DNA from 3 places in the Lysinibacillus sp. FW12 genome. Region 3 is predicted to be linked to each of the others. Evidence: riboswitches for the same ligand, from Rfam matches in the RefSeq annotation. Region 3 holds a riboswitch; each other region holds the start of a gene.
The links. Region 3 has a riboswitch for S-adenosylmethionine ahead of SJW71_RS10950 (Na+/H+ antiporter NhaC family protein). Riboswitches for the same ligand answer to the same signal wherever they lie in the genome.
Positions count from the first base shown of each region.

Region 1 (11,166 bases), 1.5 Mb from region 3:
GCCAGTAGAAGTAGCTTACCAAGATAAATTAGATATTGATTTAAACTTTATTGAGTTGATTGAATACCATTTACTTCATGGTAAATTTACATCTATTGCAACACATGATCATAATATCATTGCTCATGTTAAACGATTTGTTGCGGATCACAATATTCCGCTCGATAAATTTGAATTCCAAATGCTATACGGTTTCCGTACAGATATGCAAAAAGAGCTTGCAAAAGAAGGCTATAACTTCTGTGTATACGTTCCATTCGGCGAAGATTGGTACGGCTACTTTATGCGCCGTTTAGCTGAACGACCTCAAAACCTTAACCTTGTAACAAAGCAAGTGTTTACGAAAAAAACGAATACAGTTCTTGCTGTAGCAGCAGGTGCATTCGTTCTTGGTCGTTTAACAAAACGCAAAAAATAATATAGAAAAAGAACCTTGCCGCACCATGCGATAAGGTTCCTTTTTTATTTGTTCCATCCTTTTTCTTTAAAGCGTGCAATAGCCTCAATACGATTACCGACATTTAGTTTTTCTAAAATCGTTGAAATATAATTACGAACCGTACCAGCGGATAAAAACAGCTCTGCGGCAATTTCCTTAGTAGTCTTGCCCTCCGCCACAAGTGTCAGTACCTGGCTTTCCCGTTCTGTTAAAGGATTTTCACTATCATCCTCATAGACAAAATCAACAAGTTCTGGCGCATAAATGCGTTTGCCGTCCATGATGGTACGGATTGCAGTAACTAGTTCCTCAATAGGACTATCCTTTAATAAGTAGCCCCTTACGCCCGCCTTTCTAGCACGCTCAAAGTATCCTGGCCTTGCAAATGTAGTTAAAATAATGACTTTACAATTTGATCCAGTGCTATGCATTTCTTCTGCTGCGTCTAGTCCAGTTTTAACTGGCATTTCAATATCCATAATACAAATATCAGGCTGATGCTCTTCCACAAGCATCAATGCTTCCTCACCATTTTTTGCTAAGCCAACGACCTCCATATCCTCCTCCATACTAAGTAAAGAGCGAAGAGCGCCTAATAGCATCCCCTGATCTTCAGCAATTACAATTCGTATCATGTCACATGCCTCTTTTCTATATGTTCTTCAAATTTTCTTTGACATTTTGATGTGTAATCGTCACTGGAATCGTAACCGTTAATGTAGTACCTTCAACACTTTCAATTTTAAAGGACCCATTAATAAACTCTAAGCGTTCCCGCATCCCATTTAATCCATTACCAGTTTTCCATGCTTGTTTTTTCGTTATTCCTTGTCCATTATCTCGGACTACTAAGTAAACTTCCTTAAAGTTTTGATGAAAAGCAATTTCGCATTTGGTTGCTCCACTATGTTTGACAACATTATTGACTGCCTCTTTTAAGCACATAGATAAAACGTTTTCTACAAGCGGTGGAACTTGCAATGCATTTTTATCGCCCTCAAAGATAAACTCCATTTCTGCCGCCTTTAATATTTGGGAAATACGCATGAGCTCATCTTCAAATTTCGCCGTGCGCATGTCCGAAACCAATTCACGTACCTCTTTTAAGGCGATACTAGCCGTCTGGCGTATATCCTTAATCTCAACTAAAGCTTGCTGTGGGTCACGTTCTATCAGCCTAGAGGCAAGATCACTTTTTAAACCAATCATAGACAATTTTTGACCCAGCGTATCATGTAAATCACGAGCTATCCGTTGACGTTCTTCAAAAACAATTAACTCAGCAATACGTTCATTCGCAGTCTCTAATTGACCTTCCAAGTTTTCACGCTTATTTTTGGAATAAATCGTTAATGGCAATAAGACAACAGCTAAAATGGTCAACACTACAAAGGGTAGCTGTGATAAAAATAAGTGGAGCTCAACAAAAAAGCCTGCTCCTGTAGAAATAACTGTAAACCCTATATGTAGACCATACATAATATAAAAGCCGACCGGTCTTCTTATGTTGCCAATAAAAAAGGCTGTGAAAATAGATAGATATACATAACCATATAGAATGGTCATGACTATATTAATGACCATCTCGAAGCTAATCCACATATAAACTAAGCCGCTTTTCGAATTCATGGAAAATCGATAGAAAATAAAATAGAGCATTAAAAATGTAATACCTATTGATATTTCAATGTATGATGATTTTCTAAAAATAAAGAAAAACGGTAGGAAACAAAAAATAATCCATAAATATACGCTGAGCATTGGACTATTCGGAATAATACTATGCCATTTCCTCAACATAATCTCACGCTCTTTCCTACTTTTCCCTTATTATAACAAGAAAATTAATTTTATGCCTGTGCTTTGGATAAGACTCTTCCCTTTACATAAAACAGCCATCTCCCTTGCAGAGATGGCTGTTATCAACTAAGCGGCAATGCTGCCTCTTTCTTTGCGTTTTATAATTTCATTTACTTCTTTAAACGTAACAAATTTACCTTGATCTTCATCATATAGCTTGTAACGTAATGATTCTAAGCTTGTAGCTAAAGTAATCGTTGTCGCCATATGTAATGGCGGTGTTTCATTGTGTGCTTTTTCAAGATTATAGTTAGGTACACGAGGGGCTAAGTGATGGACATGATGGAATCCGATATTCCCTGTAACCCATTGTAAAATTTTCGGTAATTTATAATACGAGCTACCCTCAACTGCGGCTTTCACATAATCCCACTCTGAGTTATGTTCAAAGTATGAATCTTCATATGTGTGCTGGATATAAAATAACCAAATTCCTAATGATCCGGCAATAAATAATGTAACACCTTGGACTAATAGAAATGCTTGCCAGCCCATAAAGAAAATTAAAGAGGCACACAATCCGACAATGACAATATTCGTTAACACCGTGTTGAAACGTTCCTTTTTCTTTGCATCCTTACGATTAAAGCGATTTAAGACAAGTACCATATATAAAGGCCCTAACCCAAACATAACAAATGGGTTTCGATAAAAACGATACCATAATCGTTGACCTTTTGAAGCTTGTAAATATTCCTCCACTGTCATCATATCAATATCACCAATACCACGCTTGTCTAGATTCGAGCTTGTTGCATGGTGAATTGTATGTTCACGTTTCCACTTTTCATATGGGAATGATGTTAGTACTCCCGTAAAAAATCCAACCCAGTCGTTTGCCTTTTTACTTTTGAAAAATGAACCATGTGTGCAATCGTGAAAGATAATAAAAGTTCTTACGACGAACCCAGCTGAAATGACACTTAAACCGACAGTTAGCCAAGGTGAAACATCCACTAACAAGTAACCTGCTACCCACAATGCAATTAACGGTACAATTGTATTTATCATTTGAAAAACACTTTTACGCGTATCTGATTTAGCAAATGGCGCTACATCTTGGCGTAACTTTTTCGTTTTTTCTTTAATTGTTGCCATCTTTTACTCCCTCGTTTCCTTTTCCTTATGACCTCATAATAAAATAAGAGTACAAGTGAGAACAGATGCAATCATCATAAAAAGGATATGACATTTGTCATACCCTTTATCATTTTGGTCCAACCAAATGGAGTTGATAAAACACAAGGTCTAGCCATTGTTCAAACTTATAACCTGCATTTCTGATTGTTCCTGCATATTCAAAGCCTAATTTTTCATGTGCCTTTATACTACCAATATTTTCACCATCTATACCTGCTACAAGCGTTTTCACACCATTCTCTTGTGCAAATGCTATGAGCCTGTGCATAAGCTTTGTGGCAATCCCTTTTTGATAATGCTCTTTATGCACGTAAACAGAGTGCTCCATTGTATATTGGTAACCGGGATATGGACGGAATTGACTGTAGGTAGCAAAGCCAGCGATCATCCCATTTTCCTCGAAAACAAGCAAAGGATTTCCTAGTGCCTGCTGCTCCTTAAACCACTGTATTTTTTCATCCAAAGATTGTATTTCATATCGATAGACTGCCTTGCTTGTTAAAATAATATCATTATAGATGTCCAAAACTTCAGGTATATCTTGTTCTTCCATGAATCGAATCATGTTGCTCACTTCCTTAACGAAATTGGTCACACATTCAATGTTTAAAAATAATCATCAGCAGAATGTTATTATATTACACCCTTAAACATTAAAATAGCGAGCATCAGGATGAGCAAAAACAATCGCAGATACAGATGCTTCCGGCTCCATCATAAAGCCTTCAGTTAAATGAACACCAATATCTTCAGGCTTTAATAAGCCAAACAGCTTCTCTTGATCTTCCAAGTTAGGGCAAGCAGGGTAACCGAATGAAAAACGTTGCCCTTGATATTTTGCTGCAAACCGATCTCTCATCGTGAAATCTGTCGCGTCAGGGAAGCCCCATTGGTCACGAATTTCTTGATGCATACGTTCAGCAAAGCCCTCTGCTAATTCTAGTGCAGTCGATTGTAGTGCATGGCTTTCGAGGAATTTACCGTCCTCTTTTAACTGGCGTGCTGTAGCCATCACTCCTTTTCCTGCAGTTACTACCATGAGTGCAATATAGTCCATTTCACCGCTTTCTACTGTTTTTAAGAAGTCAGCAAGACATAAAAATGGTTCTACCTGCTGGCGCGGGAAAGTAAAACGTTCAATTTCTGTTTTACTATCAGCAGGATCATAAACAACGACATCATCCCCATCCGCTTGGGCAGGGAAAAATTGATACAAACCTGAAGGCTTTAATAAATCACTTTTCAAATAATCATCTACTAATTCTTTTAGCTCTGTAGCTCTAGAATCTCCCGCTTCAAGCAGTTGATGAACTTGCCCTTTCAAGCCTAAATGATGTCCTAGCAATGTCCGCATATTAACATATGGATATAAATGTGATACAGCATATTCTTTTTTTACATGGCGACGTAAATCTGCTGGTAAATATACAGCTGCTTCTTTGACTGTTCGTGCAGGTTTTATCGTTACCTCTTTTACAGGTCGAGCAGCTCGTTTTTCATCTGCCTCTAAACGTTTTTGGCGAGATTCTGCGATTTCAGCTAAGAAATTGGCACGCGTCCCCTCTCCCATTAAAAGATTGGCCTGCTCTAGGCCTTGCATTGCATCTTTTGAATAAATTACAGGACCATCATATTCATCTGCTATTTTTGTTTCAGTAAAGCGTCGAGAAAGTGCCGCTCCACCCACTAAAATAGGTACATCAATACCTGCCTCTTTGAAATCTTGAGCAGTAATGACCATCTGTTGCGCTGATTTTACTAACAAACCCGATAATCCGATAAAGTCTGGTTTTTCCTTGCGAATTGCTTCAATTAATTGGGCAGGGGTTACTTTAATGCCTAGATCTACAACCTTATAGCCATTATTACTTAATATAATATCCACAAGGTTCTTCCCAATATCGTGAACATCTCCTTTGACGGTAGCAAGTACCATTTTCCCTTTCCCAGCACTCTCTTCATTCTTCTCCATGAATTGCTCTAAATGGGCAACGGCAGCCTTCATCACACCCGCTGATTGTAAAACCTCTGCTACAATGAGTTGATTATCATTAAATAATCGACCTACCTCAGCCATACCTTCCATTAAAGGACCATTAATGATATCAAGAGGTGTCTCAAAGATTTCACGGGCTGCATCTAAATCCTCTATTAGTCCTTCCTTCGTACCCTCTAGAATATAGTAAGCTAAACGACCCTCAACCGTTTTTGGTATATCGGCTTCCGTTTTTTCCTTCTTTTTGTCACGATAGAAGTCTGTGAATACGGCTAAGGTTTCATCATTTGTATTAAACAGCAAGTCATTAGCTAGCTTTATTTCCTCTTCAGGAATGGAAGCATATCGCTCTAGCTTCTCTGTATTAACAATAGCGTAATCCAAACCAGCAATTGTACAATGATAGAGATACACAGCATTCAGTACTTCTCGGCCCACTGGCGGTAAGCCAAACGAGATATTACTTACACCTAGAACTGTTAATGTTTGCGGCATTTTTTCTTTGATTAGTCGAATCCCTTCAATGGTTTCGAGAGCAGATCCAATATACTGCTCATCTCCAGTTCCTACTGGGAACATCAATGGGTCAAAAATAATATCTTCTGGTGCAATACCCCATTTTTCAGTTAAAAGTTGATAGGAACGTTCAGCAATTTCAAGCTTACGATGACGATCAACCGCCATACCTTTTTCATCAATTGTACCAACAACTAATGACGCACCGTATTTTTTCACAAGTGGTAATACGGCATCAAATCGCTCCTCGCCATCTTCCAGATTAATAGAGTTAATGATGGCTTTCCCTTGCGAAAATTTTAGCGCCTCCTCGATGACTTTTTCATCTGTTGAGTCAATCACAAGAGGAACCTTCACTTTTTTCACAACCTCCTGCATAAAGCCACGCATATCTTCTAATTCATCACGATCTGGGTTTGCTAAACAAATATCAATAACATGGGCACCATTTTTAACTTGCGCACGTGCAATCTCTGCTGCTTCCTCAAACTTTCCATCAATGATTAAATTTTTAAATTTTCGGGAGCCGATAACATTCGTTCTTTCTCCAATAAATAATGGACGCATGGAATCGTCATACAATAATGGTTCGATACCAGATACCGCATGACCATGCGTTTTTTCTGGTAATTGTCGTGGTTTTTCACCTTTTAAAACTTCACGAATAGCTGCAATATGTGCTGGAGTTGTTCCACAGCAACCACCTACAATATTAAGCCAACCCTTTTCTGCAAAGCCTTTTAATTTTTGCGATAAAGATTCTGGCGATTCATGGTAACAGCCTTCTTCATCAGGTAAGCCAGCATTGGGATAACAACTTATATAGCCTGTTGAAAGCTCTGCTAATGAACGAATATGATCCGTCATAAACTCTGGTCCTGTCGCACAGTTTAAGCCAACTGATAATGGTTTAATATGCTCAATAGATATATAAAAGGCATCAATCGTTTGTCCTGCGAGTGTCGTACCCATCGGTTCAATTGTTCCTGAAATCATAACGGGAAGTTCCTTGCCAGTTGCCGCGAAAGCACGTGTTACCCCTAATGTGCCGGCTTTAACATTCAGCATATCCTGACTTGTTTCCAATAACAGCACATCTGCTCCTGCCTCAATTAAGGCCTTCGCTTGGATAAAGAAATTTTCCTCGAGCTCATCAAATGTAATACCGCCAGTTACGGATAATGTTTTTGTTGTTGGTCCCATAGCTCCAGCTACAAATCGCGGCCAATCCGATGTTGTAAATTTATCCACCGCTTGGCGAGCAATTTCAACTGCACGTTTATTAATCTCTTCCGCTTTTGCACCCAGATCGTATTCATTTAACACAAGAGGAGTTCCACCAAATGTATTCGTACAAATGATATCTGCGCCAGCCTCTAAATATTTAAGATGAATTTTCTCTATAACATCAGGTCTAGTAAGCACAAGATTTTCATTACACCCATCGAGCTCCTCTCCACCAAAATCATCTGCCGATAAGTTTTCATTTTGTAGCATTGTTCCCATTGCGCCATCAAGAATTAAAATACGTTTCTCTAATTGCTCTTCAATCAAGTGCTTAGCCATGTATACTTACTCCTTTTTTTTGTTCATCCAATTGCTCAATATATTTCATCAACTCTAGTGTCACATCATAGCGTAAAAAAGGTGTAATAAGGTAAATACCATTAAAATATTGCGCAGCCACCTCTACTAATTCCCTTGCAATGGCAATACCCTCAGCTGTTGCACGTTCTTTATCTTCACCACAAGCCTTCATTCTTGCTAAGGCATCTTCTGATAATTTGATGCCAGGCACCTCGTGGTGTAAAAACTCTGCACTTTTATAACTCGTAACGGGCATAATCCCAATATATATCGGTGCTTGTAGATGCTTTGTTGCCTCGTAAATTTCCACAATTTTTTCCTTCGTATACACGGGCTGTGAAATAAAATAATCTGCACCATGTTCGATTTTCTTTTCTAAACGTGCCACAGCACGGTCTAACACACGAACGTTTGGATTAAATGCAGCAGCCACTGAAAAATTTGCTTTTTTTCGAAGGGGTTTACCAGAGAAAGAGACCCCTTCATTTAACTGCTTAATTAATTGGATTAGCTCCATCGAGGATACATCATAAACGCTTGTCGCACCTGGGAAGTCCCCAACTTTTGTTGGATCACCCGTAACAGCTAAGACATCATGAATTCCTAAAGCATTTAATCCCATTAAATGTGATTGCAGACCGATTAAATTACGATCTCGACATGTAATATGTGTTAGAGGACGTACGCCATGTGTATTCTTCAACAATGCTCCCATTGCAATATTGCTAATACGAGGAGAGGCTAGAGAATTGTCTGCCATCATGACTACATCTGCGCCAGCATCATACAATTGTTTTGCTCCTACAAGGAATCCATCAATTTCTAAATGTCTAGGTGTATCCAGTTCTACAATGACAGATCGTTCACGTTTTACTTTTTCATGAAGAGGCTCATACTTAGGAGGCTCTGCTTCTCGAACGATCTCAATCTTTTCAGGTTTCGCATGCTTTTCATGAACGGGTGATAACTCCTCTAAATATTTTTTTGCTGCCGCTATATGCTTTGGTGTCGTACCACAGCAGCCCCCAATCAAGCGTACCCCTTGATCACGTAGTTCTACTGCTGCTCGACCAAAATAATCAGCCTCCGATTCATAAACGACACGCCCATCTTCTAAGTCAAGAAGTGAAGCGTTCGGATAAGCTGACATAAATGCCTTTTCAGGAAGTTCTACGCCTTCAAATGCTTGTATTGTATGATGTGGGCCTAGCCGGCAATTGACACCAACGATATCTGCACCAAGTGTTTCTAGCTCATGCAAAGCATTATTTAAAGACATTCCATTTTGTAAAACACCAGGCTCATGCATAGATACTTGTGCAATAATTGGTAACATTGTTTTTGCACGTAACATTTTTAATGTTGCAGTTAATTCTTCAAAATCATAATAGGTTTCAAGTAAGAGGCCATCTGGATTTCCTGCAAGTAAAACACTTGCTTGTTCCTCTACAGTCGCTAATATTTCCTCTAGTGTTGCATCACTTTTTCGGATACCACGAATACCTCCTATTGTCCCTAAAACAAATTGACCTCCATCTGCAGCTGCTCGCTTAGCAATTGTAATAGCTGCTTCATTAAATTGTTGAACGCGTGATTCTAATCCATAGCGAGCTAATTTGATGGCATTTGCACCGTACGTATTCGTTTGAATGATGTCAGCACCAGCCGCAATATATTCTCTATGAATCTTTTCAATTAACTCTGGTCTCTGCACATTCATTTCCTCATGGCAATATTCCAATCCATAGCCATAAAGAACTGTGCCTATTGCACCATCCGCCGTCAATACATGCGTGTTTAACTTCTCAAGCAATCCCATAAAACTAGCCTCTCTTCCTATGTCTCTGTATAATAAAAAGCCTTCTTTCATAAAAAAGAAGGCTTTAACGATTCAGCATTGTTGTTCCTTCTCATCTTCGACTCAACGGTCTTCTGGATTTAGCACCTGACAATAAGTTGGTTGCTGAAGCTTCAATGGGCCAGTCCCTCTGCTTCTCTTGATAAGAATTAAGTATGAATTTTTTAAATAATTAAAAGAATCATATCGTTTACTGACGAATGAGTCAAGAGTATTTCACGTAACAAAGTAATTTTTAACTTAAAATCTTAGAAACTGGATAGTTCCTCTGCAAGCTCCTCACCAATTTTTTTCCCATTTTGAATGCAAGCTCCGATACCTACACCAAAATATGAACAGCCTGCTATAGCTAAATTTGGATAGTTTTTGTTCAGTTCCTGAAGCAACCCTTGTAACGCTTCTCTGTGAGCTAAGTCGTATTTAGGCATTTGATCAATCCATTTTGTTACATTTACTACGGTTGGATCCTCTTCTATTCCCAAGCTCTTTCGAACATCCTCTAAAGCAACGGTTACCAATTCTTCATCAGTCATGGTACGTAGTTGTTCATACGCTGGGTTAATACTCTTATAGAAGAGTCGTACAAGTAATTTATTGTCTCTCGATGTATGCTTCCATTTACGACTTGTCCAAGTTGCTGCATTACAAGTAACGTTAGAATTATGAGAGACAATATAGCCCGTTCCATCTGCTGGCAATTTCGCGTCTGGTACATCGAAGCCTAAGTATATGGTAATGGCTGACGCAGTAGTAAATTGATTAAAATAACGGTTTAATGATTCATCCTTCATGAGGCTTTGAACAGCTTCATTCGGTAGTGCAAGCACAACATAATCTGCTCCGATATTTTCACCATTTGCTAATGAAATTGTATAGCGGTCTTCCTGTTTTTGAACATGTAAAGTAGCGACACCCTTGATAATTTCAACATTGGTTAATGTTTGCTCAAGTCGATCGATTAAAGAAGTTAAACCATTTTTAAATGATATAAATTTTTTATTGGCAGCTTTAACAAATTGCTCACGGTTCGCATCAAAACCTTTAATGATACTTCCATAATCATTCTTATAATCAATTAAATACGGTAAAGTAGAAGCAATTGAAAGCTGATGTAAATCACCTGAATACACACCTGCTAGAACTGGTGCAATTTGGTTTTTTACTAGTTCCTCTCCTAAATAGTAGGTTAAGAACTCGCCAATTGAACTTTCCTTTGTAAAGCCTTTGTTTGGTAATGTCAAATCCTTTAATGCTTCCTGCTTTCCTTGCTCTGATATTAATGTGCTTTCCTCTAAGGATGCCAAGCTCATTGGAATACCAAATGTAGAATCAGCTGGAATAGCATGTAGTTCATTATTTGTGTAAATATAAGAAATGCCGGTTTCGTTATAAACTAGATTATCTTCAAAATCAAGCTCCTGCACTAGCTCCATAACACCTTTATGGCGAGCGACAATAGAATCAGCACCTGTTTCCATAATAAATCCTTCTTCATATGCCGAATGTAACTTACCACCTAGATATGTATTTTTCTCTACAAGTACTAGACGAACATCTAGATTATTCTCCTTCACTTGACGTTGTAAGTAATGCATTGTGCATAATCCTGTAATTCCGCCACCTAATACAACAACTGTTTTCATATAAACCGCCCCTATTATTAGTTCTTTCTACAGTATAAACCTATTTTCATTGAAAATTGCATTCAACCCTTTACAAATTTAGCAAAAATAGAGCTATCCCTTTAGGAGATAGCTCTAGCCAACATAT
Region 1 is NZ_CP139094.1:658,645-669,810, reverse strand. Features, by position in the region: gene SJW71_RS03465 (proline dehydrogenase family protein) at 1-418, shown strand, start outside; gene SJW71_RS03460 (response regulator transcription factor) at 463-1,074, opposite strand; gene SJW71_RS03455 (sensor histidine kinase) at 1,091-2,239, opposite strand; gene SJW71_RS03450 (fatty acid desaturase) at 2,366-3,397, opposite strand; gene SJW71_RS03445 (GNAT family N-acetyltransferase) at 3,507-4,004, opposite strand; gene metH (methionine synthase) at 4,086-7,517, opposite strand; gene SJW71_RS03435 (bifunctional homocysteine S-methyltransferase/methylenetetrahydrofolate reductase) at 7,510-9,357, opposite strand; SAM riboswitch class I at 9,446-9,545, opposite strand; gene SJW71_RS03430 (protoporphyrinogen oxidase) at 9,645-11,039, opposite strand.
Region 1: it holds a riboswitch for S-adenosylmethionine, as region 3 does, so the genes downstream of both, SJW71_RS03435 (bifunctional homocysteine S-methyltransferase/methylenetetrahydrofolate reductase) here and SJW71_RS10950 (Na+/H+ antiporter NhaC family protein) in region 3, are expected to answer to the same signal.

Region 2 (11,166 bases), 2.1 Mb from region 3:
AGCTAACGCGATGGAAACCTTTAGCTCATCATAAAGATTGGTCATCACTTTCTCGACACCTTGTTGTCCATTAAGAGCTAGTCCATAAACAAATGGACGTCCAATCGCAACAGCATCTGCACCTAAAGCAAGTGCTTTTAGTGCGTCCATACCACGGTACACACCGCTATCTAAAATAATCGGAATTTGTCCATTTACTGTCTCTACAATAGCAGGAAGGGCATCCAGAGAACCGATCACACCATCTAGTTGACGACCACCATGGTTGGAAACAATGATGCCATCGATGCCATTGTCGATTGCTAACCTTGCATCTTCAGCATGTAAAATTCCTTTCAATAATATTGGAAGATTAGTGCGTCGCTTTAACTCTCGAACATGTTCCCAATTGAGTGTGGGGTGGAAGACATTTTTCAGAACCCCCTGTACATAGGACTCAAATGAATCATCAGGCAATGAGGCAGTAAAAACAGGATCATTCATATAATTTCCTTTTGCATAGCCTAGCTTTAGTGGTGAAAATTGGTTGCGCACATCTTCTTCTCGCCAGCCAAGCATTACCGTATCAATCGTTAAAACGATTGCTTCAAATCCAGCTGCCTCTGCTCGTGCAGCCATACTATACGCAATTGCCTCATTTGTAGACCAATACAATTGGAACCATTTTGTTGCTGTTGGAGCAGCTTCGGCAACTTCTTCAAGCGCATAAGTGGAAACTGTACTTTGAATATATGGAATATTTAAATGTTGGGCAGCACGGACAACGGCAAGCTCTCCCTCATCGTGAACCATACCATTCATGCCAACTGGAGCAAAAAGCAATGGAGTTGGGTAGGTTTTACCAAACAAATGAATCGACGTATCAACATTAGAGACATCATTTAAAAAGCGGGGTACAATGGAGTATTTTTTAAACGCTGCACGATTGTTGTGTAAAGTTTGTTCACCCCCAGCACCTGAACGTATATAGCCGAAGGGTCCAGCTGCTATTTTTTCTGCAACAGCCTTTTCTAGGTCAGCAAAGCAAATGGGAAAGGGGGCTTGTGCAGTAATATTCTTTAACAGTAGATCGCCATCAGTCGTGTTTGTCATCGTAACTACCTCACTTATTTATTGAAAATAGGCTTTCTTTTGTGTAAAAAGGCTTGAATGCCTTCGTTATAATCGTCTGAACTAAATGAATCAAGAACGGTTTGGGCCAGTTCTTCGTTCTCTTCGTTTTCACCATCTACAATCGCCTGAATGATTTTTTTAATGCCTGCATTTGCAACGGATGATTTACTTAATAGATGCTCTGCAAAATGCAATGTGGCATTTTCAATATCCTCTGGCTCATGTAAGGCTGTGATTAAACCAATGCTTTTTCCTTCTTCCGCTGTAAAAATGTTGGCTGTATATAAAATTTCCTTTGCCTTGGCGACACCCACAATATTGATTAAGCGTTTAGTGCTTTCAAGATTATAGACAATACCAATATTGGCTGCCGTAATACCAAGCTTACTATTCGGTGTGGCCAATCTAAAATCACATGCGTTTGCTAACTCTAAGCCACCGCCAATCGCTAAGCCCTGAATCATTGCAATGGTAGGGTGCGGAAATTTATAAAGCGCATCAATGGCTTTTAAAGCTATATCGTTATAGGCTTTGGCATTGTCAGCAGCATAACGAATATCTAAAAACTCACTAATATCTGCACCTGATGAAAAGGCAACTTCATTGATACCGCGAACAATTAATAGCTTAATAGAAGGATCTGTACGTAACTGCTCAAGCTGGTCTACTATGGCTTGAAACATCGCCCTCGATAAAGAATTACGTTTATCAGGGCGATTTAACACTAACGTTGCGATATAGCCGTTTTTTTCTACGTAAATTTCAGTTGTCATCGTCATTCTCCTAGTCTTTCTTTAATTTCGCAGCAAAGCGGTTGCCGATGGATTGTATGCTTTGAACAAGGATGATTAAGATAAAGACAGTGGCATACATAACATCAACCTCATAGCGTAAATGACCATAACGGTAGGCAAGGTCACCTAATCCCCCTGCCCCCACCATTCCAGCCATTGCCGTAGCGCCAATTAAGCCAATTGTGGCAATCGTTAAGCCTAAAATAATCGATGGGCGTGCTTCACGTAATAGGACATGCCAAATAATATGGCGACGTTTTATGCCCATTGCTGTATAAGCTTCTACCACACCTGAATCCACCTCTAAAAGAGCAGATTCCATTAAGCGTGCAATATAAGGAGCTGTATAAACAACTAGTGGGACTATAACACCTTTAACACCAATCGTTGTACCAACAATTAATTTGGTAAATGGTAAGATGAAGAATAATAAAATGATAAATGGAACAGAACGAATAATATTGATGATGAGATTAAAAAGCTGATAGATAATTTTATTTTCAAAGGATTGACCTGGTCGTGTTAAAACGATTAATAGCCCTAAGGGAATACCAATTAGAATGGAGAAGAGTAGCGAGATTCCGACCATTTGGAATGTTTCGATAATTGATTTTCCAATGACATCTGACCAATCTGAAAAGAAGCTTTGAATACTACTCATTGAATTCGCCTCCTAATTCTTCTACCGCAACACCATTTTCTGTAAAATAGGTTAGGGCCTTTTGGACGATATGGGTTTCTCCATGTAAATGCACCACGATGTTCCCAACAATGCCGTTTTTTAATTCAATAATATTAGCTGTTAAAATATTCGGTTGCACATCGTACACCTTCGTGACTTCTGCTAGTAATGGCTTACCCGTACTTTCACCAAGGAATGTTAAACGAATGACACTTCCTGAAACGTTTAACTGCTCAATGAGTGAAGGGGATAAATTACGCTGAGAAATTGTATTTAAAAACTTTCTAGTAGTAAGGTGCTTCGGTTTTGCAAAAAGCTCAATAGCAGTACCAAACTCCACGACCTTACCTGATTCGAGAACAGATACCTCATCACATATTTTCTGAATGACATTCATTTCATGTGTGATGAGTAGGATCGTAATGCCTAACTCGCGGTTAATTTTTAACAACAATTCAAGGATGGCCTCGGTCGTTTCAGGATCGAGTGCACTTGTTGCCTCGTCACTAAGTAAAATCTCTGGCTCTTGTGCTAAGGCACGTGCAATAGCAACTCGTTGCTTTTGCCCACCAGAAAGTTGATTAGGATAGCTATCCAGTTTCTCTGTTAATCCTACAATTTCGGCGTATTTTGCTACACGGTTTTTTACTTCCTTGTCGTTATAGCCTAGTAGTTTTAAAGGCACGGCAATATTGTTGTAAACTGTTGCAGTTTTTAATAGATTAAAATGTTGGAAAATCATTCCTATTTTTTGTCGTGTTTGACGTAATTCATTTAGCGAAAGGGCTGTAATGTCCACATTGTCTATCAGTACTTTTCCCGAAGTAGGACGTTCCAGTAAATTGACACATCGAATAAGTGTACTTTTACCAGCACCACTATAGCCGATAACCCCATGAATTTGTCCCTTTTTCACATGAAGATTGATTCCATCCACAGCTTTAATGATCCCTTTTTTCGTCTTAAATTCTTTCGATATATTTTGTAATTGAATCATACGATATTGCTCCTTTCTCGTCCTTCTAAAAGTGAGAATCTGCTCGTTTTCTCATGAGGAATACGGCAGATTCTTCTGCTAATAGAAGCATATTACCAGCTAGGAATCACAGAACCTTTGAATTCTTCTTCAATGAATTGACGTACTTCCTCAGATTGGTAAGCCTCAACAAACTTTTTAATGGTTGGGTCGTTTTCATTTTCAGCACGTACTACAATGTAATTCACGTATGGTGAGTCAGTAGATTCTAATAGAATAGAGTCTTCTTTAGGATTAATGCCGGCTTCTAGTGCGAAGTTTGTATTAATGGCTGCTACATCTACTTCACTAAGCTGTTTAGGAATTTGAGCCGCCTCTAGTTCAATGAACTGTAAATTCTTTTTATTTTCTTCAACGTCACGGATAGAGGCTGTTAAGTCTGCACCATCCTTTAGCTTAATATAGCCAGCTTCTTGTAAAACAAAGAGGGCACGGGCCCCATTTGTTGGGTCGTTCGGTAAGCCAAATGTGGCACCATCAGGAATATCATCAAATGATTTATATTTTTCAGAGTAAATACCCATTGGATTTAAAATAGTTTTGCCTACTGGTACTAAATCTGTATCGTGATCTTTATTAAATGTGTCCAAGAAAGGCTCATGTTGGTAGCTGTTTGCATCGAGATCGCCTTCAGCTAACGATGTATTTGGTAAAACATAATCAGAAAACGACTTTAGCTCAACTTCTAAGCCTTTTTCTTTTGCTACTTTAGCTGCTACTTCTGCAATTTGCTCGTGTGGACCAGAAGTGACACCAACGACGATTTTATTTTCATCGATTGCCTCAGCTTGACCTTTACTATCTTCTTTAGAGCCACAGCCTGCTAGAGCTGCTACTAATGTAAGACTTGCTAAACCTACTAAAAATTTATTTTTCTTTTTCATGAAAATGACCTCCAAAATGTTTTTATCGGTTTTTTGAAAATAAAAAAACTCTCTTACAAACTAAGAGAGGCTCATGAAAAAGACGTCCTCTCTTATCTATCAAACGAAATTCGTTTGCAGGATTTAGCACCTTCCTTTTAAAAAGGAGGTTGCCGAGCTTCATAGGGCCAGTCCCTCAGCTACTCTTGATAAGAGATTTATAATATTTTTTTGTAATTCCGATAGAACTAATATAATTTATGGGGTATAGTAAGTCAATAAATATTTTTAAAATTTTTTATATTATTATAATTTTTTGTTATGAAAGAGGGAGAACAATGTCTGTAAGAGTAAATTATGGAATTGGTTCATTTGGCAAGGTTATTAGTGCTCGTATTCTAATGGGGACAGACATCATGGAAGGAATTGAGGCGCTCTGTGAGGAGAATCAAATAGAGTCTGCTACAATTGTAAGTTGTATTGGGAGCTTCCAAAAAAGTAGCTTTGTTTATTTAGTACCTGATGAAACATCGCACATTAAAGTCCGTTTTAGTGAAGTCATTGAAAAAGAGGGACCACTCGAATTTATTCAAGGATCTGGTGTTGTCTGTAAACGAGATGGAGGATATGAAACACATTTCCATGGTTCGATGAGTGATCAATGGGGTGTAGTATCAGGTGGACACTTTCTGAAAGGTAGAAATCCCGTTATTACAGCGGACATTGTACTGGCTGAGATTCAAGGCGTTCAGCATATTCGTAGATTGGATGAAGAAACAGGCCATATACAATTTTATCCGCTAGAGCAAGGTTTAGAGCTACCAAGAAAAATCGAAAAATAGCATGCCCTGTAGAGAATGTATGCTACAGGACATAGTAGTATTAAGCGGTAAATAATTGTAATTGTTCAATTCTGTGAATGGCTTCACGTAAGCGTTCCTCGCTGACAAGTAAGCCAACACGTATATACCCTTCGCCATATTGACCGAAGCCATTGCCTGCGGCTACTGCAATATCAGCTTTTTCTAGCAATAAATCAGCAAATTGTTCACTAGTGTAGCCTACAGGTACAGGAAGCCAAGCAAAAAAGGAGCCCTTCGGAGCCGTAACTTGCCAGCCAATTCTTTGAGCTTCTTCAATTAATACATTTCGACGACGTTCATAAGTAGCCCTTAGTTCATCTGCACATTCTTGAGAAGCTGTTAGTGCCACTGCTGCTGCTTGCTGAATTGCAGGGAATTGACTACAAAACAAATGATCTTGAACGAGATTAATAGCCGCAATAATATCGGCGTTACCAACGGCGAAGCCTATACGCCAGCCAGCCATATTAAAGGTTTTCGATAGTGTATACATTTCAATACCAATGTCTTTTGCACCCTCTGCCTGTAGGAAGCTAATAGGTTTATTGCCATCAAATCCTATTGCCCCATAAGCAAAATCATGTGATACGATAATATTATGTTCCTTGGCAAAGCGAACAGTCTCTTCGAAAAATGCCAGTGTTGCTGTACCACCTGTAGGGTTATTCGGGTAATTTAAATAAAGTAGCTTGGCTTTTTCTTTCACTTCATTAGGTAATGCATGATAATCAGGTAAGAAATTATTTTCAGCAAAAAGTGGCATAACCTCAAAATTTACATCACCTAATACTACACCTGATAAGTAGTCTGGATAGCCTGGGTCCGGTAATAGCATGGTATCACCAGGGTTTAATACGGCTAGAGGTAGCTCAACAAGACCTATTTTTGTTCCGCCAAGAATTGCTACCTCCGTGTCGGGATTTATATCAACATTATATTCCCGTTTGTAAAAATTGGCAGCTGCCTGGCGTAATTCGGCGATACCACGAAACGGCGAATATTTGTGATTTTGAGGATTGTCTGCTGCTTCCTGTAATGCTTGAATGATGTGAGGTGGCGTCGGTTGGTCGGGATTACCTTGCCCGAGATTGATGACATCACGTCCCTCCTCTAGGGCACTGTTTACTTTTTGGACGAGTGCCGCAAAAAATTGGGGAGGTAGTTGCTGTAGTTTTTTAGAGAATTCCATGCATGATCACCTTTTTCAGAATATAATAATTATTATTGAAGAATATGAAGCAAATAGTATTACTTTTTCTGTTAATTGTCTAGAGGAGGAATAGATATGAAAATAGGTTGTATTCAATTAAACGTTGGCTTTGGCAAAGTAGAAGAAAATTTTGCCCGAGCAGAAAACAAGATTCGAGAAGCGGCAGAACAAGGTGCAGAAATCATTGTGCTACCTGAAATGTGGAATACAGGCTATGCACTAGAGAAATTGCCTGACTTAGCAGATGTCAATGGTGAGCGAACGAAAGCCTTTTTGGCACACTTAGCGAAGGAACTTGGTGTACATATTGTAGGTGGCTCCGTATCAATAAAAAAAGGCGATAAATTTTATAATACGATGTATACATTTGATTGCCAAGGAGAGCTTGTAGGGGAATATAGTAAGGCCCATCTTTTCCGTTTAATGGACGAGCATCTTTATTTAGAAGCAGGGGATGAAATGAATCGTTTTGCTTTAGGAGATATTGAGGCTGCTGGTGTCATTTGCTATGATATTCGTTTCCCTGAATGGTTACGTGCCCACGCCTTACAAGGAGCAAAGGTATTATTTGTACCAGCACAGTGGCCGACACCAAGGATTGATCATTGGAAAACGCTACTACAGGCTCGTGCGATTGAGAACCAATGTTTTGTCATCGCAGTTAATCGTATTTCAAAAAAGGTAGAAAACTTTAATGGGCAATCTATGATTATTCAGCCTTGGGGTGAAGTACTTTGGATTGGTGCTGAAGATGAAGAAGTAGCGGTCATTGATGTAGACTTTTCTATTGTCGATGAAGTACGCGGAAGAATCCCAGTTTATGACGATCGTAGACCTGGACTATATCAGGATGTTGTTGTGAAAGGGTAGTGAAGAGGCACGCTCAAAAGGGAAGACAACCTGCTGAGCGTGCCTACTTTTTTAGACCTTCTCCTCAATTAATGAATTTGCCAATAGCATAAACTCAAGTGTGATGCGGTTATGTCCTTTCATAAAATTTTTACCTAATAAACCTTCAAGCTTTTTTAATCGGTGATAGAGGGTTTGACGAACAATAAACAACTGATTGGCTGTTTGTTGTTTGGAGCCATTTGTTTGTAAATACACCTGTAATGTTTCGAGTAGCTTACTATTATATTTTTTATCGTACTCAATCACTGGCTGAAGATAGTCGTAAATTACTTCCTGTAAATTCACCTGCATTTGTAGCTTATAAATTAAATGATATAAATGCAGATCATCATAAAAAAAGGAGGAAGTTTGTACTTTACGGCAAATATATAAGGTTTCTATGGCTGTTTGATAGCTTTTCGGAATTTCCTCTACGTTACAAACGACTTTCCCAACGGCTACTTGAAAGCCTTGTGTCTGTTGCTTCTTATAAAAATCAGTTTTAGGAAGTGTAGAAAAGATGTTATTTAATATGTCACGAGTTGCTTTGCTGTCTTTTGTATGAAGTAAAATAAAAATAACATAGCTCTTTCTTTCAAATAAAAATGGGATGAAGCCATGCTGTTCAAAGAGATTTCGATAATAGAGTTTACTATAGACGATATCTTCCTGTGCTTTCGGCAATGTATGGGGAGAGGCTAAAATAAAAATAGTTCCACTAGATTGTTGATAGCTTGAGTAATGTGTATCAATAAATTTAAAGATTTCCTCCTTAGAAAGTTTTTGATCAATCCAATCTGCTAAAATGGTTGCATCCTCTATATTCTTCTTTTCCTCGATATAGAATTCCCGCATTAATAGTTGCGCTAATGCCGTTGCTGTACGATCTAATATTAATAATTCAAATTCTGAGAATAGCCCATCTTCTCGATAGAGTGTTAGGTCTGCATAATGTTCATCAAAGATGAAAATAGGCTCATGTTTAAATTGTGGTGCAGATTTGTGCAATGTTTCTAATTGCTGCCGTTTTTTGTGTCCTATATTAGGATAAAAGATAGGCTCTCGCTCTTTAATAGCAAACATGATTTGTGTCTTTAATTCGTTATACATATTTTGCAAAATATCGTCTGTGTTCTGTCCTAAGACTGCATTTTTGTTCAATGCCTGTGAGTAAGATTCTAGCGAAGAAATGAGTAAATATTGCTTATTGATAATTTGGCTATGTAAATCCTGTGTAATACGAACAAAAGGAACTGCCTCATGAAAAACAATAATGGGAAACTGATGATAGTTAGCAAGTGCTATGATTGCTTCAGGAACTGTTTGAATATAGGAGCCATACTCAATACAGAGAGCGGCACATTTTTTTTGAATAAGGGCTTCTACAAATGCCGCAAAATCCTCAATGCTATGCTGTAGACTAATTCCTGTTGTTAATACTAGTTCTTCACCGACCAAAAAATCATCAACTTGCACGATTTCAAGAACATGTACCCATTTGACAATCCTTGATAATCCCTCGTAACCTGCTACAACCTCTGCCTTTTGAAAATATTTATTTTCCAAAACATCTAGTACTTTTAGTTGAAATGGACTCAATTTAGCTCCTCCTTTTGACATGATTAAATTAAAATGATTTTCTATAAATTCTGTTTAATGTTGTGTATTTTCTTATAAAATAGCAATTATTTTATTTTAAGAATATTTAGTCTATTTTACATTATGTTTAAAACATATGTATAGAATTTTACAGTTTGTCTATTACTTCAACGTTATGAAACATGTAAGATTTTTGTAAGCGATCAAGTAATCTAATAAAAGAGGTGACAGATATGGAGCAACAAACGCATTTACAAAGAGGGTTAAAAAAGCGGCATATGACGATGATTGCTATTGCCGGAGTAATCGGTGCAGGACTGTTTATGGGAAGTGGCTCGGTTATTAATTTAGCTGGTCCTGGGGCAATTTTATCGTATATATTCGCAGGAATTATCGTTGTGTTAGTTATGCGTATGCTGGGTGAGATGGCGGCTGTCAATCCAACGAGTGGGTCGTTTGCACACTATGCACATGAAGCCATTGGTCCATGGGCAGGCTTTATGATTGGTTGGCTGTACTGGTTTTTCTGGGTTATTGCCATTGCATTAGAGGCAACAGCAGCGGCAGCAATTATTCAGTATTGGTATGATGGGATTCCTTTATGGCTATTAAGTCTGTTGTTAACCGTAGCACTTACTTTAACAAATGTTGTTTCTGTCAAAGCCTTTGGTGAATTTGAGTATTGGTTCTCTCTTATTAAGGTTGCAAGTATAGTAGTGTTCCTCGGTCTTGGAGCATTTATTATTTTTGGCATTGCACCAAACTTTAATGCAGTAGGTATGACCAATTTAGTTGGGCAGGGTGGTTTTTTACCAAATGGTTTTGGTGCTGTGTTAATGGGTGTTGTTATCGTCATTTTTTCTTTCATGGGAACAGAGATCGTAGCTATCGCTGCTGGAGAATCAGATGAACCTTTAGCGGCCGTAACGAAAGCAACCAATTCCATTACTTGGCGTATTTTAATTTTCTATGTAGGCTCTATAGCGGTTGTTGTGACACTTTTACCTTGGCATTCTTCAGATATTTTAACAAGTCCTTATGTAGCGGTTCTCGATTATATTGGGATTCCTGCTGCCGCACAAATCATGAATTTTGTTGTTTTAACAGCCGTGTTATCATGCTTAAATTCAGCGCTTTATGCAACTTCACGAATGGTATTTTCTCTAGCGGAGAAAGGGGAGGCCCCAAAAGCATTTTTAAAATTAAATAAAAAAGGTGCTCCTGTAAATGCCATTTTAGCAGCAACATTTTTCTCTTATATTGCAGTTATTATGAATTATGTTTCTCCAGATAAAGTTTTTATGTTTTTACTAAGTTCTTGTAGTGCTATAACGCTCATTCTTTATTTAATCATTGCCTTTTCACAATTAAAAATGCGACGGAAGATTGAACAGGAAAACCCGGAGCTATTAAAGGTGAAAATGTGGTTATTCCCTTATTTAACGTATTTCACAATACTAGCAACAACAGCTTTATTAATTGCGATGTTCTTTATAGAGTCTATGCGCTCGCAAATTTTATTCACATGTGTTGTCGTTGCAGTTGTGATGATTTTCTATATGCTTACGCAAAAGAAAAAGACAGTTAAACAAGCCGATGAATCAAGCTCTATTTTCAGCAAGGAAGAGTTTGATTTTGAACAATAATACGATGAAGGAGTGGTCTCATTATGACAGTTCAGCAAGAAATGAAAACGCTAACACATTTTATTAAAGGTGAAGAGGTAGCCGGTACAAGTGGTCGATTTACAGAAGTGTATAACCCATCCACAGGTGAGGTCATTGCAAGAGTACCTCTTGCTTCAAAAGATGAAGTAAAGCATGCTATTCAGCTTGCAAAAGAGGCCTTCCCAGCATGGAAAAAGACATCAATAGGTAAACGAGTAGAAGTGCTACATCGTTTCCGTCAATTGTTAGTAGAAAGACAGGATAAGCTAATCAATATGATTTGTCAGGAAAGTGGTAAAACAAGGGAAGATGCAAAAGGTGAGATTGTTCGTGGTATTGAATCAGTTGATATGGCAATCAGTGCACCCCAAATGCTAAAAGGGGAGTATTCCGTCAATGTAGGTGGAAATATTAATGCTTTTTCTGCCAAATCGCCACTCGGCGTAGT
Region 2 is NZ_CP139094.1:4,251,851-4,263,016, reverse strand. Features, by position in the region: gene SJW71_RS21830 (alpha-hydroxy acid oxidase) at 1-1,092, opposite strand, end outside; gene SJW71_RS21825 (enoyl-CoA hydratase/isomerase family protein) at 1,107-1,886, opposite strand; gene SJW71_RS21820 (methionine ABC transporter permease) at 1,897-2,568, opposite strand; gene SJW71_RS21815 (methionine ABC transporter ATP-binding protein) at 2,561-3,586, opposite strand; gene SJW71_RS21810 (MetQ/NlpA family ABC transporter substrate-binding protein) at 3,679-4,509, opposite strand; SAM riboswitch class I at 4,599-4,704, opposite strand; gene SJW71_RS21805 (PPC domain-containing DNA-binding protein) at 4,827-5,330, shown strand; gene SJW71_RS21800 (pyridoxal phosphate-dependent aminotransferase) at 5,371-6,540, opposite strand; gene SJW71_RS21795 (carbon-nitrogen family hydrolase) at 6,637-7,431, shown strand; gene SJW71_RS21790 (PucR family transcriptional regulator) at 7,483-9,051, opposite strand; gene SJW71_RS21785 (amino acid permease) at 9,285-10,697, shown strand; gene SJW71_RS21780 (CoA-acylating methylmalonate-semialdehyde dehydrogenase) at 10,721-11,166, shown strand, end outside.
Region 2: it holds a riboswitch for S-adenosylmethionine, as region 3 does, so the genes downstream of both, SJW71_RS21810 (MetQ/NlpA family ABC transporter substrate-binding protein) here and SJW71_RS10950 (Na+/H+ antiporter NhaC family protein) in region 3, are expected to answer to the same signal.

Region 3 (11,166 bases):
CGACTTGCATTACTCATTAAAAATATAGGGGGAAGAAAGGATAGTAACGCTGATGTAGCTACTAATACAATAAGAATATTACTTAAAAGACCAGCTTGCACTGCAGCTGTTCCAATAACTATACCGCCAACGATACCGATTGTTTGCCCTACCTTTGTCGGCATTCGAGAACCCGCTTCTCGTAAAACTTCAACGATCAGTTCAATAAACAACACTTCTATAAGAGGCGGAAATGGAACTTTACTCCTCGATTCCTGAAGATTTAACAATAATTCATATGGTAAAATTTCCGGATGAAAAGTTAAGGCTGATATATACATCGGCGTAATCATGATTGTAAGGAAAAAGCCAAAAAAGCGTAACATTCTTAATAATGAAGCCGTCGTCCATCGGTTATAATAATCCTCAACCGACACAAACATCTCAAAAAATGATGTTGGACAAACAATCGCAGTTTGGCTATTGTCTAGAAAAACAATAATTCTGCCGTCAATTAAATAGCGACAAACACTATCGGGTCTTACGGTCATGTAATATTGTGGAAATGGTGAAAAAGGATTGTCTTCAATTAGTTGTTTCAAGACTGAGACATCAGTAATTAAAGGATAATCAATTTGATCGATTCGATTTCTTAAATTCTCTAAATTTTTCTCATTGACTATGTTTTCCATATACATAATAGAAATTTTTATATTTGCCTCGGAACCAATGATACGGTTTTCATTTTTTAGCATAGGGCTTTGAATGCGCCTACGCAGTAAAGAAATATTCGTTTCTAACGATTCAGTAAAGGCATCCTGTGGGCCAATAACAGTTGATTCTGTTTCTGTGTTGGCAATTGCCCTGGTCGGTGCACTATAAGTATCAACACTTACCAATCCGTTCGTTTCATGAAAATATAAAAGCGTTTGCCCCGCATTTAATTTTTTGACAGCTTCACTAATTTTCTTTGAATCCACATATTCAGAAATTTGATGTATTTGTTTAATATTATTGGCTAAAGGGATATAAACCATCGTTTGAATGGTCATCTTTTCCACTAAAGAAGAAAAGTAAATAACCGTCACATCTCCTTCTTCAGTAGAAGTCATTTTAAATTTAACATCATCTACTTCGTAAGTTTCCTGTTTTAGTTTAGCAATTATTTGCCAAGCTGCCTCGTCCATCCAAACGATCCCCCTTTGCTCAATTTTCTTTTTAGTTTATCTGTTCTTCATGTAATTATGCTAAAAAATGAAAGCTATATATATAAATAAAATAAGAAAACCCATTGCCAATTAAGGCAACGGGCTTGAATTACGATGACATTTAAAATTTAACACATCTTACTAAACAATTTCTGAACAAATTTCTCTGAAATAAAAAAGAAAACCACTCTATAACAAGTGGTTTTCTTTCTTCATTCATTTAAGAATTAAAGTTTTACGATGTTAGCAGCTTGAGGTCCGCGTTGGCCTTCTTCTACTGTGAATTCAACTTTTTGGCCTTCTTCAAGTGATTTGAAACCTTCACCTTGGATTGCTGAGAAGTGAGCGAATACGTCTTGTCCGCCTTCTACTTCGATGAAGCCAAAACCTTTTTCTGCATTAAACCATTTTACTGTACCTTGTGTCATAATCAATGACCTCCATTTTAAACTTATTAAATAAAATCATAATACTTTAAAAAAAAACACATACTACAAAAAGTATTAATCAAAAAACGAATACTCTTTGTAATATGTGAATTCATTGTTTGTTTACGCACGATTTTATTAACTTAACTATATAACAAAAAATTATATTTGTCTAGTCCAAACGTAAATTTTTTTAAATTTGGTCTTGGAAACCAATTTGGTTAAAACCTTTGATCTTGTCTAATTAAAGTGATTGACTAAAAATTCACAACATAAAAGGGACATTTTTTTGTATAAGTAGCCTTTTTTTACACAAATTAATAGGGAGTGTATCGCACGCACTTATTTGGTTGTGACGCTAGTTGACCGTCACAGCCTCCCCATTTGTTACTTAGGGTCACTTTAAAGCCCGGTGACCCTAAATTATTTCTTCACCTGTTGAAGCAAAGAAAAAAGCATCTCTTTTAAAGATGCTTATTGAGACAATTCTTCAGATGAAGTTTTTTCAAACTCTAATATATGTCCATCTATTTTTGCTTTTTCTTGTTCCTCGATAAATTCTTCTTTTAGTTCATCAAGTCTGGAATTATGTGTTTTTTGATAACCCGGAAATAGATTGTAATCTACTGGTTTCCCCATAAGTTCACCTCTTATCTCAGTTTTTATTTTATTATAGGGTATATTGATATTTTCTGACAATTGTTTATACTCTTTTTGATTATATGGACTGACAAGACACTACAACTGAAGCCTTATAAATCATTGATAAATATACATAATGGCCTAGGAAAATATTATTTGAATACTATGATTTCATTAAACCTTTATTAATATAAATGTCACTATTAAAATAAAAACACTCATTTGACGTTTCTATAAAATAGGTGTTCGATTACCCCTCTCCCCTCTCCCCTCTCCCCTCTCCCCATATATGATGAAAAAATCTTAAGAAATCTTCATAAATATTCTCAATAATTATTAATAATTGCCATTTACAATAATGAAGGTCGACAGTCAACACATGTTTTATGTGTGTGGACCATGAACAGAATCAATTAGTTGGGAGCGTTTTATCTTGGGAGTAACAGAAATTATTATTAATATTCGAATTTTAATGTTGCCCGTCATCATTATTATTGGCATTGAGTTTTTGCTTATTGCCCTCTATTATTTCGTTTATTATAAAAAACAACCATCCGAACGAAAAAAACTAAGTATTACTAAAATGATGCTTGGCGCACTCTTCATTGGGTATATCGTATTTGTATGTGAGCTAACGATTATTGGACGTGGTTCTTCTCATTTCCTAGAGATGAATCTTCAACCATTCAGTGGTTATATCGATGCCTGGAAAAAATACTCGTTACGTGATCTTCAAAATTGTATTTTTAATATATTAATGTTTGTGCCGCTTGGGATTTTCTTACCCTTACTTTTCTCTAAATTTAAAGCTTTTAAGATGCTTTTCCTTGTAGTCGTATGTGCTACACTTTCAATTGAAACATACCAAACACTTACAGGAGCAGGGATTTTCGAGCTTGATGACTTATTCAACAACTCACTTGGTGGGGTTATCGGATACCAATTATACAGACTAGGGGCTTCTATTGTTCATCACAAAAAAGTAAAAATAAAAAGTCTTGTTGGAACTTTGGCTATCCCTCTTATCATGGGATTGATTTTTATTGGGATGTCATTGGTATATGCTCAACAAGAATTTGGACATCTGCCAATAAACGCTTATACAAAATCCAATATGTCAGGTGTTCATGTATCTACTTCATTGCAATTAGACTCAAACCCTACTGTTGCGCCCGTTTATAAAAAAATTATTCATAATGAAGAAGTTGAAACATTGTTGCAAGATAAATTAGGGTTATCGGAGTTGAGTGCAAAGAATTATAAAGACGACCGAGAAATTTTATTGCAAGACAAAGCAGGTATGCAATATACATTATTTATAAGTTCAATGGGGAATTGGTCGTTAACAGCGAATAATTATTCGCAGCAAGCGACATCGACTGGTCAGGAAAACTTGATTGATAAGGCGAAGGCATTGATGGACGAACTTTCTATCCTCCCTCAAGAAGCAGAGTTTTCTGTACTGGAAAACGGGGAATTTGAATGGAATCTTCCAGATCGTCCCGATTTAAATGTCGACTATTGGTATGGGGATGTAGTTCTTGATCTTACACAAGATGGACGTGCATATTCATTAGCCTATAATGTTCAAAGAAATCAATTTACACGGGAAGTAGATATCTTGTCCCCTGCTGAAGTATATGAGCAAATAAAGAATGGAGAATTTCCTCAAATAAAGTATAATGCACTCGTTACAGAAGAAGAGCTGGTTCTAAAAAAAGACGATCAGCTTGAAATTGAATTAATCGAGCTAACGTATATGTATGACACAAAAGGTTTCTATCAGCCAGTATACAACGTTTCTGGAACATTAAACGGAAACAACTGGTTTACACTAATACAGGCAAGAAAGTAATCCTTCTAAATCTAAACCATTACTTTAAGAGATGAAAAAGACCAGCTAAGCTAAAATTTTGCTTTGCTGGTCTTATTTGAGCTTTAGGCTTTCTTTTTTGAAGGGTATCCGATAGAAATAGCTATCATTCCGCAAATACCAATAAGAATGGGATAGATCGAGTATTGCAGCATACTTACTGGTGATATTTTGGCCACGCTTGCGGCAGCAAGGAATTGAGCCCCATACGGCAGAAGCCCTTGGACTGTACAGGAGAAAATATCTAAAATACTTGCGGATTTTCTTGGCTCAATGTCATATTGTTCAGCAATATTTTTGGCAAGTGGCCCAGCAATTAATATCGCAATTGTATTATTAGCAGTAGATAAATTCGTTAAACCCACAAGGCTAGCAATGCCGAATTCAGCACCCTTTTTCGATTTAATTCTACTTGTCGCAAGGTGCAGCAAAAAGTCAATGCCTCCGTTAAACTTAATAACCTCTACCATTCCAGCTATTAATATGGCAAGAAAGGCGATTTCATACATACCGGACATGCCTTCTCCAATCGTTTGCAGAAGGCTCATCAAGTGATAGCTACCATCTACTAAGCCAACAGCACCAGCAAGGACAATCCCTAGTGCCAGCACAAGGAAAACATTCATCCCAGATAACGCTAAAATGATCACTAAAACATATGGTACAATTTTAACCCAACTATAGCTTACATGCGCCACTTGTGCTGTTTCACCCATTGAAATGATTGCTAAAATAATGCTCGTTACAATCGCTGCTGGCAATACAATCCAAAAATTAACCTTAAACTTATCCTTCATTTGTGCGCCTTGTGAACGTACGGCAGTAATGGTTGTATCTGAAATAAAGGATAAATTATCACCAAACATTGAGCCACCAACAACAGCCGCCATCACTAAAGCAATAGAAAGGTCTGTAAGATCACTTATTCCAACGCCTATTGGAGCTAATGCAACAATCGTTCCCACGGATGTACCCATTGAGAGGGAAATAAAACAGGCAATGATGAACAAGCCCACAACCAGTAAGTTTTGCGGAACGACCGATAAAGCAAAGTTAACAGTGGAATCTACTGCCCCCATACCTTTTGCAACCTCTGAAAAGGCCCCAGCCAAGAGAAAAATAATAACCATCATCATGACATTTAAATTCCCTGCACCTTGACAAAAAATATCAACTTTTTTCGTAAACGATTCTTTTCGATTCATGGCTAGAGCCACAGCACCTGCAATGGTGATAGCAACAATGACAGGAAAGGCATAAAAATCACCTGTAATAACCCCAGAACCAATAAATAATATCATAAAAACAACAAATGGGATCAGCGCCCATGGATTCTCTTTCTTCACTGTTTTACCTCCAAAAAAATTAAAATCAGCCTTTTTCCATAAAAAAAGGCCTCATCTTGAATGAACAAGAAGAGGCCTTATATTGAAAATACACCTCTTATCTATCAAGTCATTTCTTGCTGGATTTGGCACAGTAACTTAATGACTAAGTTCCGCTGCCGAGATTTCATCGGGCCAGTCCCTCCATCTCTCTTGATAAGAAGAAAAAATATTATTTTTTTGACACAATATTAAAAGATTAAAATAAAAAATTAATATTTGCAACAAGTTTTTTCTTTAACTTCTATACGTACATAGATTTTCCGATTAATCTTAGAAGAAATCTGCTTATTGTAGCTGATTTTGTGTATTACTGAATAACGCCGATAGCGGATATTCCATCTTGCTCCTCGGGTATTCATCCTGCTTCGCGGTTATTTCACCTTACTCCTCGGGTATTCAGCCTTGCTCCGCGGGTATTTCGCCTTGCTTCGCGGGTATTTCACCTTACTCCGCGGGTATTTCGCCTTGCTTCGCGAGTATTTCACCTTACTCCGCGGGTATTCAGCCTTGCTCCGCGGGTATTTACCCTTGCTTCGCGAGTATTTCACCTTGCTCCGCGGGTATTTCACCTTACTCCGCGGGTATTTGCCTGCTAAATAATAGAATATAATCCCAAGTCGCTTATTGTGCAACTAACAAAAAACCAGGTGCTCTTCTAAGAAGAACGCCTGGTTTTATTGTGAAAGTGAATCTTACTAACTTACTTAGTTTTGATTCGTTATAATACTACGCTAAGTTGAGGCAATGAACAAGTTAAAATATTTTCCAACAAAATTTTAGGGAATTTTTATGTTTTTTCGAGCATTTCAGGAACCCGTTTCAAAGGTATTAAATTTTGTAGTGCTCATTATTTTCGTTAAAGTAAGTAATAATAAAGTCCCGTAACTGTTGAACGGCAGCTGACGAAATGGAATTTTTTACCCAGGACAGACCTACTGTATACGTTGGATTCATATTAGCTATTTTTACAAAATGTAAATTAAACTTTCTACAAACCGATATGGGCAACAAGGCTACACCCTGTTCCAGCTGGATAATTTCTGCCAGAAGGGTTGAATCTACTTCATAGTTTTTGATAGGCATAAATCCCGCTCTTTCACAAAGTGACGTTGTAAAACGACTATATTCTGCATTGTTGGCTAAGGAAATAAAGGATTCATTTGCAAACTTAGCTAGAGCAACCTCTGACTGACCAGCCAATGGGTGATTAGAAGGCAACACAAGTACTACATCCTCTGCCACAAGCACACAGGTTTCAATTTCTTCATCAATGATTGGAGGGCCTGCTATGCCCAGATCAATATCCCCTCTCTTTAAATTTATACGTATATCATCCCTTGTCTCAATTCCCTGTTGAATTTTGGCATGAGGAAAATCATTAATATATTGACTAATTAGTCCAACGAGAAATCGGGTATTTGATATGGCTATTTTAACTGTACGAGCATTGATTTCATCAAGTGATTGAATATCCATTTTTGCATTTTCTAGTTCGATAAATACCTTATTAACATGCTTGAGCATAATCTGTCCTGCAGCACTTAATTCAATATTTCTTCCTTTTCTATGAAATAATTTTGTGCCTAGTTCATCCTCCAGACGTTTTATAGTCAAACTTAAGGATGGCTGTGCAATATTTAACTGTTGAGCCGCCTTCGAAATATGCTCTGTATTTGCTACTGTTTGAAAATACTTCAATTGTAAAAGTTCCATTTCGCTTAAGCCCCCTAATTCATTTATCTAAATAAATATATTTATATCTTATTATGTATTAGACGCAATGTAAAATCCGCATTAAAGTAGTTATTGTAAGAAGACAAAGTTGAAAGAATGGTGGTTTTTCATGAGAAAAGATGAAGTAATGAGACAATTCACAACACCGTTGGATGCAGGTGCTTATCCCATTGGACCTTATCGCTTTTATAACCGTGAATATTTAAATATCGTCTATAAAACGGATATGGAAAAACTTAAGAAAATTGTTCCAGAACCATTGGAAGTGAAGGAGCCCTTTGTCAAATTTGAAATCATGAAAATGCCAGATGTAACAGGGCTAGGTTCTTATACAGAGTGTGGTCAGGTCATTCCTGTTAGCATGGATGGTGAAGAAGGTGATTATTTACATGCAATGTATGTTGATAGTTTCCCCGCCATTGCCTCTGGTAGAGAAATTGCTGCGTATCCTAAAAAATTAGGTAAGCCTAGTTTATTTGTAGATTCTGATACATTAGTTGGTCTCTTAGATTATGGTTCATTAAGAGTGGCTAATGCAACAATGGGATATAAACATTTCCCACTGGATCATCAAGAGGCACTGAAAGAAATTATCAAACCCAATTATATGTTGAAAAAGATGCCTGGTTATGATGGACGACCAAGAATTTGTGAGCTAGTGAGAAGTGAAATTACGGATATTAAAATACTGGGAGCATGGTCAGGTCCAGCGAGACTTGAACTTTTTGCCCATGCACTTGCCCCAATGGCTGATTTACCAGTGTTAGAAGTTGTATCAGCTTCCCATATTGTCACAGAACTATCGTTGGCATCACCTACTGTTGTCTACGATTATTTAACTGAAAAATAGAAAGAACACTAATCCATACATTATCTAATCAAGCAATGAAGCCGTATGGAACTATGCAGATGAAGCTATTGGAGAAACAACGTGACAAAATACAAATAGCTAAGCTTATTGAATAATTAAATAAACCAAGGAGGCATTTAGATGAGAATCGCCGTTTTAGGAGCAGGATCTTTAGGAACAATCGCTGGTGCATATATTGCTGCCGGTGGACAAGATGTCGAATTAATTGATGTTTATGAAGAACATGTAGACGAATTGAATCAATCAGGGGCAAAAATAACAGGAACTACTGACTTTCAAGTGAAAGTAAAAGCCATTACGCCTAAAAATATGTCAGGAACTTATGATTTAGTTTTACTGTTAACAAAACAATTGTATAATGACTCGGTTTTACAAGGCTTACTACCATTTTTAAATGAAACAAGTGTCGTTCTTTCTTTACAAAATGGGATTCCAGAAGAAAAAGTCGCTGCAATTGTAGGGCGAAATCGTGTGATTGCTGGATCAGTTGAGTTTGGTGCTACATTCATTCAACCGGGCATATCTAGTTTGACAACAGAATATAACCACTTCAAACAATATGCATTTCAAATTGGTGAATTAAATGGAGAAACAACAGAAAGAATTAGACAAATACAAACAATTTTAAATCTTGTAGGTGGCACACACATCTCAGACAATTTAGTTGGCACAAAGTGGTCTAAACTATTAATTAACAATGCTTTTAGTGGTCTTTCTGCCGCGCTCAATACGAATTTTGGTGGCGTTCTTGATCATGAGACGAGTAGTATTAGCGCCGTGCATATTGCGGATGAAACGATAAAAGTGGGGCATGCTGCTGGAGTACAATTTGCCAAAATGAATGGCTTCGATATAGCTTCATTAGAAGTGAAAAAGGCTCATGATATCCCTGAACGTGTCAAAGCCTTCCAACAATTGATGGCATCCTCTAAACTACTTAAAGCAAGTATGCTACAGGATTTAGAGAAAAAACGTAAAACGGAAATAAATTATATTAATGGAGTAGTATCGGAGCTTGGCGAAAAGCTGGGTGTTGCCACACCTTTTAATAACCTTGTCGTTCAATTAGTAAAACAGGCAGAAGATTTACAGACCGTTACTAATTTTGAAACAAACATGCCATTCTTTGCTGAACTAGTTAATCATCATTAAACAAAATGACCAGTCACTCTTCACAGAGTGCTGGTCATTTTGCGTTTAGGTAAAGACTATGAAAATCTTCTTGAATAGACTAACATATTGTTCTGAACAAAATCTGAACAATGATACAAAAAAGACTAGACCCTACAACATGCTGTAAGTCCTAGCCTTTTAAGTGAAAGTGAATCTAACTAAATTTTTGCTTAGCTTTTGATTCACATTATAATACGAATGAACAGCCTAAAGGTTTCATATTTTTTTAATAAAATGGGTCTCCCTACACAAAAAGACCAGGAAATCACGAAAATGTGATCCTGGCCCTTTTGTGAAAAGTGAATATTACTCGTTTACTTTAGTTTTTTTGTATTCTACTAATAAGTTAGACGGCTGTTAGTTAAAAAAGTTACATTTATTTTTAAAATTTTTTATTTAATTTTATAGTATGATCTATCTTCCCCTCTCGTATAATCAAAGTACTGAAAACTTGACAAAAAAATTATTTTATGCTAAAATTTACATTTAAAATATTGTTTTGTATAATAGGATTCTCCTGGCCAGGGGAATCCTATTTTTTTGAGGAGTGTTAATATGAATAAACAGCAATCTAGTATCACTTCATTAATAGCTGCCTTTAGTAGAGCTTATCATAGTCAAATGGATACACCGAAAATTTTTGATGATTATGTAGCAAAAGAGTTAATCTCACCTGAAGAGTTTCAAAGTATTCAAGATCACCTGATACAAGGCATCGACTTCTTTAACAAGGACATGGCTATACCAACTAAAGACAATGTAAAAAATTTAGTAAAATGGATAACGCAAATTCAACTCGCTCCTACTCCCTTGGCACGTGCAGCATACAACGAAAATGTCTTGCATCATGAAATCCGGCTTGGTATCGAGCAATATGTAATTTTAGGCGCTGGCTTGGATACTTTTCCTTATCGTCATCCTCAGTTAGAAACAGTTGTAGAAATTTTTGAGGTTGATCATCCTACAACCCAGGCTTTTAAGAAGAAACGATTACAAGAAGCATCACTTCCACCAATGAAGCATCTTCATTTTGTTTCAATGGATTTTACTAAACAATTTCAATCTCAACCCCTCTTTGAGCAAGGGTTTCAGTATAAAAAGACGTTTTTTAGTCTGTTAGGTGTCTCCTATTATTTAACGAAAGAAGAATTAGCAAGTTTACTCACTCATTTATTTGCTCTTGTTCCATCAGGCAGTTCCATTGTGTTGGATTATGCCGATGAAACTCTCTATCAGGAAAATGGCCTTTTTAATAGAGTGGACAACGTGGTGAAGATGGCTGCTGCAGGTGGCGAGCCGATGAAATCGTGTTTTGCTTATGAGGACATGGAGAAGATGTTAGATCCATTGGGTTTACTCATATACGAACATCTTACCCCTCCTGCTATTCAACAGCTTTATTTCCAGAATCGGACGGATTACTTATCAGCTTTTGAAACCATCCATTACATGCATATTGTTAAAAAATAAGTATAGTTAATTTATTTTTTATATTATTCTTAATTTTCTTTCTATTTCCCAGGCAATTAACTATTTCAATATATAAATTTAGTATACTATAGTAGTGTAAAGCTAATTAGCCTTACACCTCCTAGATTCGTTACTAGGGTCACTGTGAATGCAGTGGCCCATCTATTATTAACAACAACCCTTAAAAGGGCCCACTTAAAGTTTTTTACTAAAAAATAAGCCTCATCCCAAGTTATGCACGTTTACTAGCCAGACAAGCGGACATGCTCTGCTTATCCTAATAACAGTTTACAAAAAGAGTTACCTCAATATCACTTTTTGATTATTTTGGCTGTTATTTGCTTATCCTTAATAATGTTGGACTATCTTTGCCCTTTTCCTTGAGGAGGTGCCGATCATC
Region 3 is NZ_CP139094.1:2,149,325-2,160,490, reverse strand. Features, by position in the region: gene SJW71_RS10970 (spore germination protein) at 1-1,166, opposite strand, end outside; gene SJW71_RS10965 (cold-shock protein) at 1,415-1,615, opposite strand; gene SJW71_RS10960 (hypothetical protein) at 2,090-2,254, opposite strand; gene SJW71_RS10955 (VanZ family protein) at 2,691-4,112, shown strand; gene SJW71_RS10950 (Na+/H+ antiporter NhaC family protein) at 4,196-5,431, opposite strand; SAM riboswitch class I at 5,571-5,678, opposite strand; gene SJW71_RS10945 (LysR family transcriptional regulator) at 6,347-7,231, opposite strand; gene SJW71_RS10940 (acetoacetate decarboxylase) at 7,362-8,102, shown strand; gene SJW71_RS10935 (ketopantoate reductase family protein) at 8,244-9,275, shown strand; gene SJW71_RS10930 (class I SAM-dependent methyltransferase) at 9,852-10,766, shown strand; gene SJW71_RS10925 (Ger(x)C family spore germination protein) at 11,155-11,166, shown strand, end outside.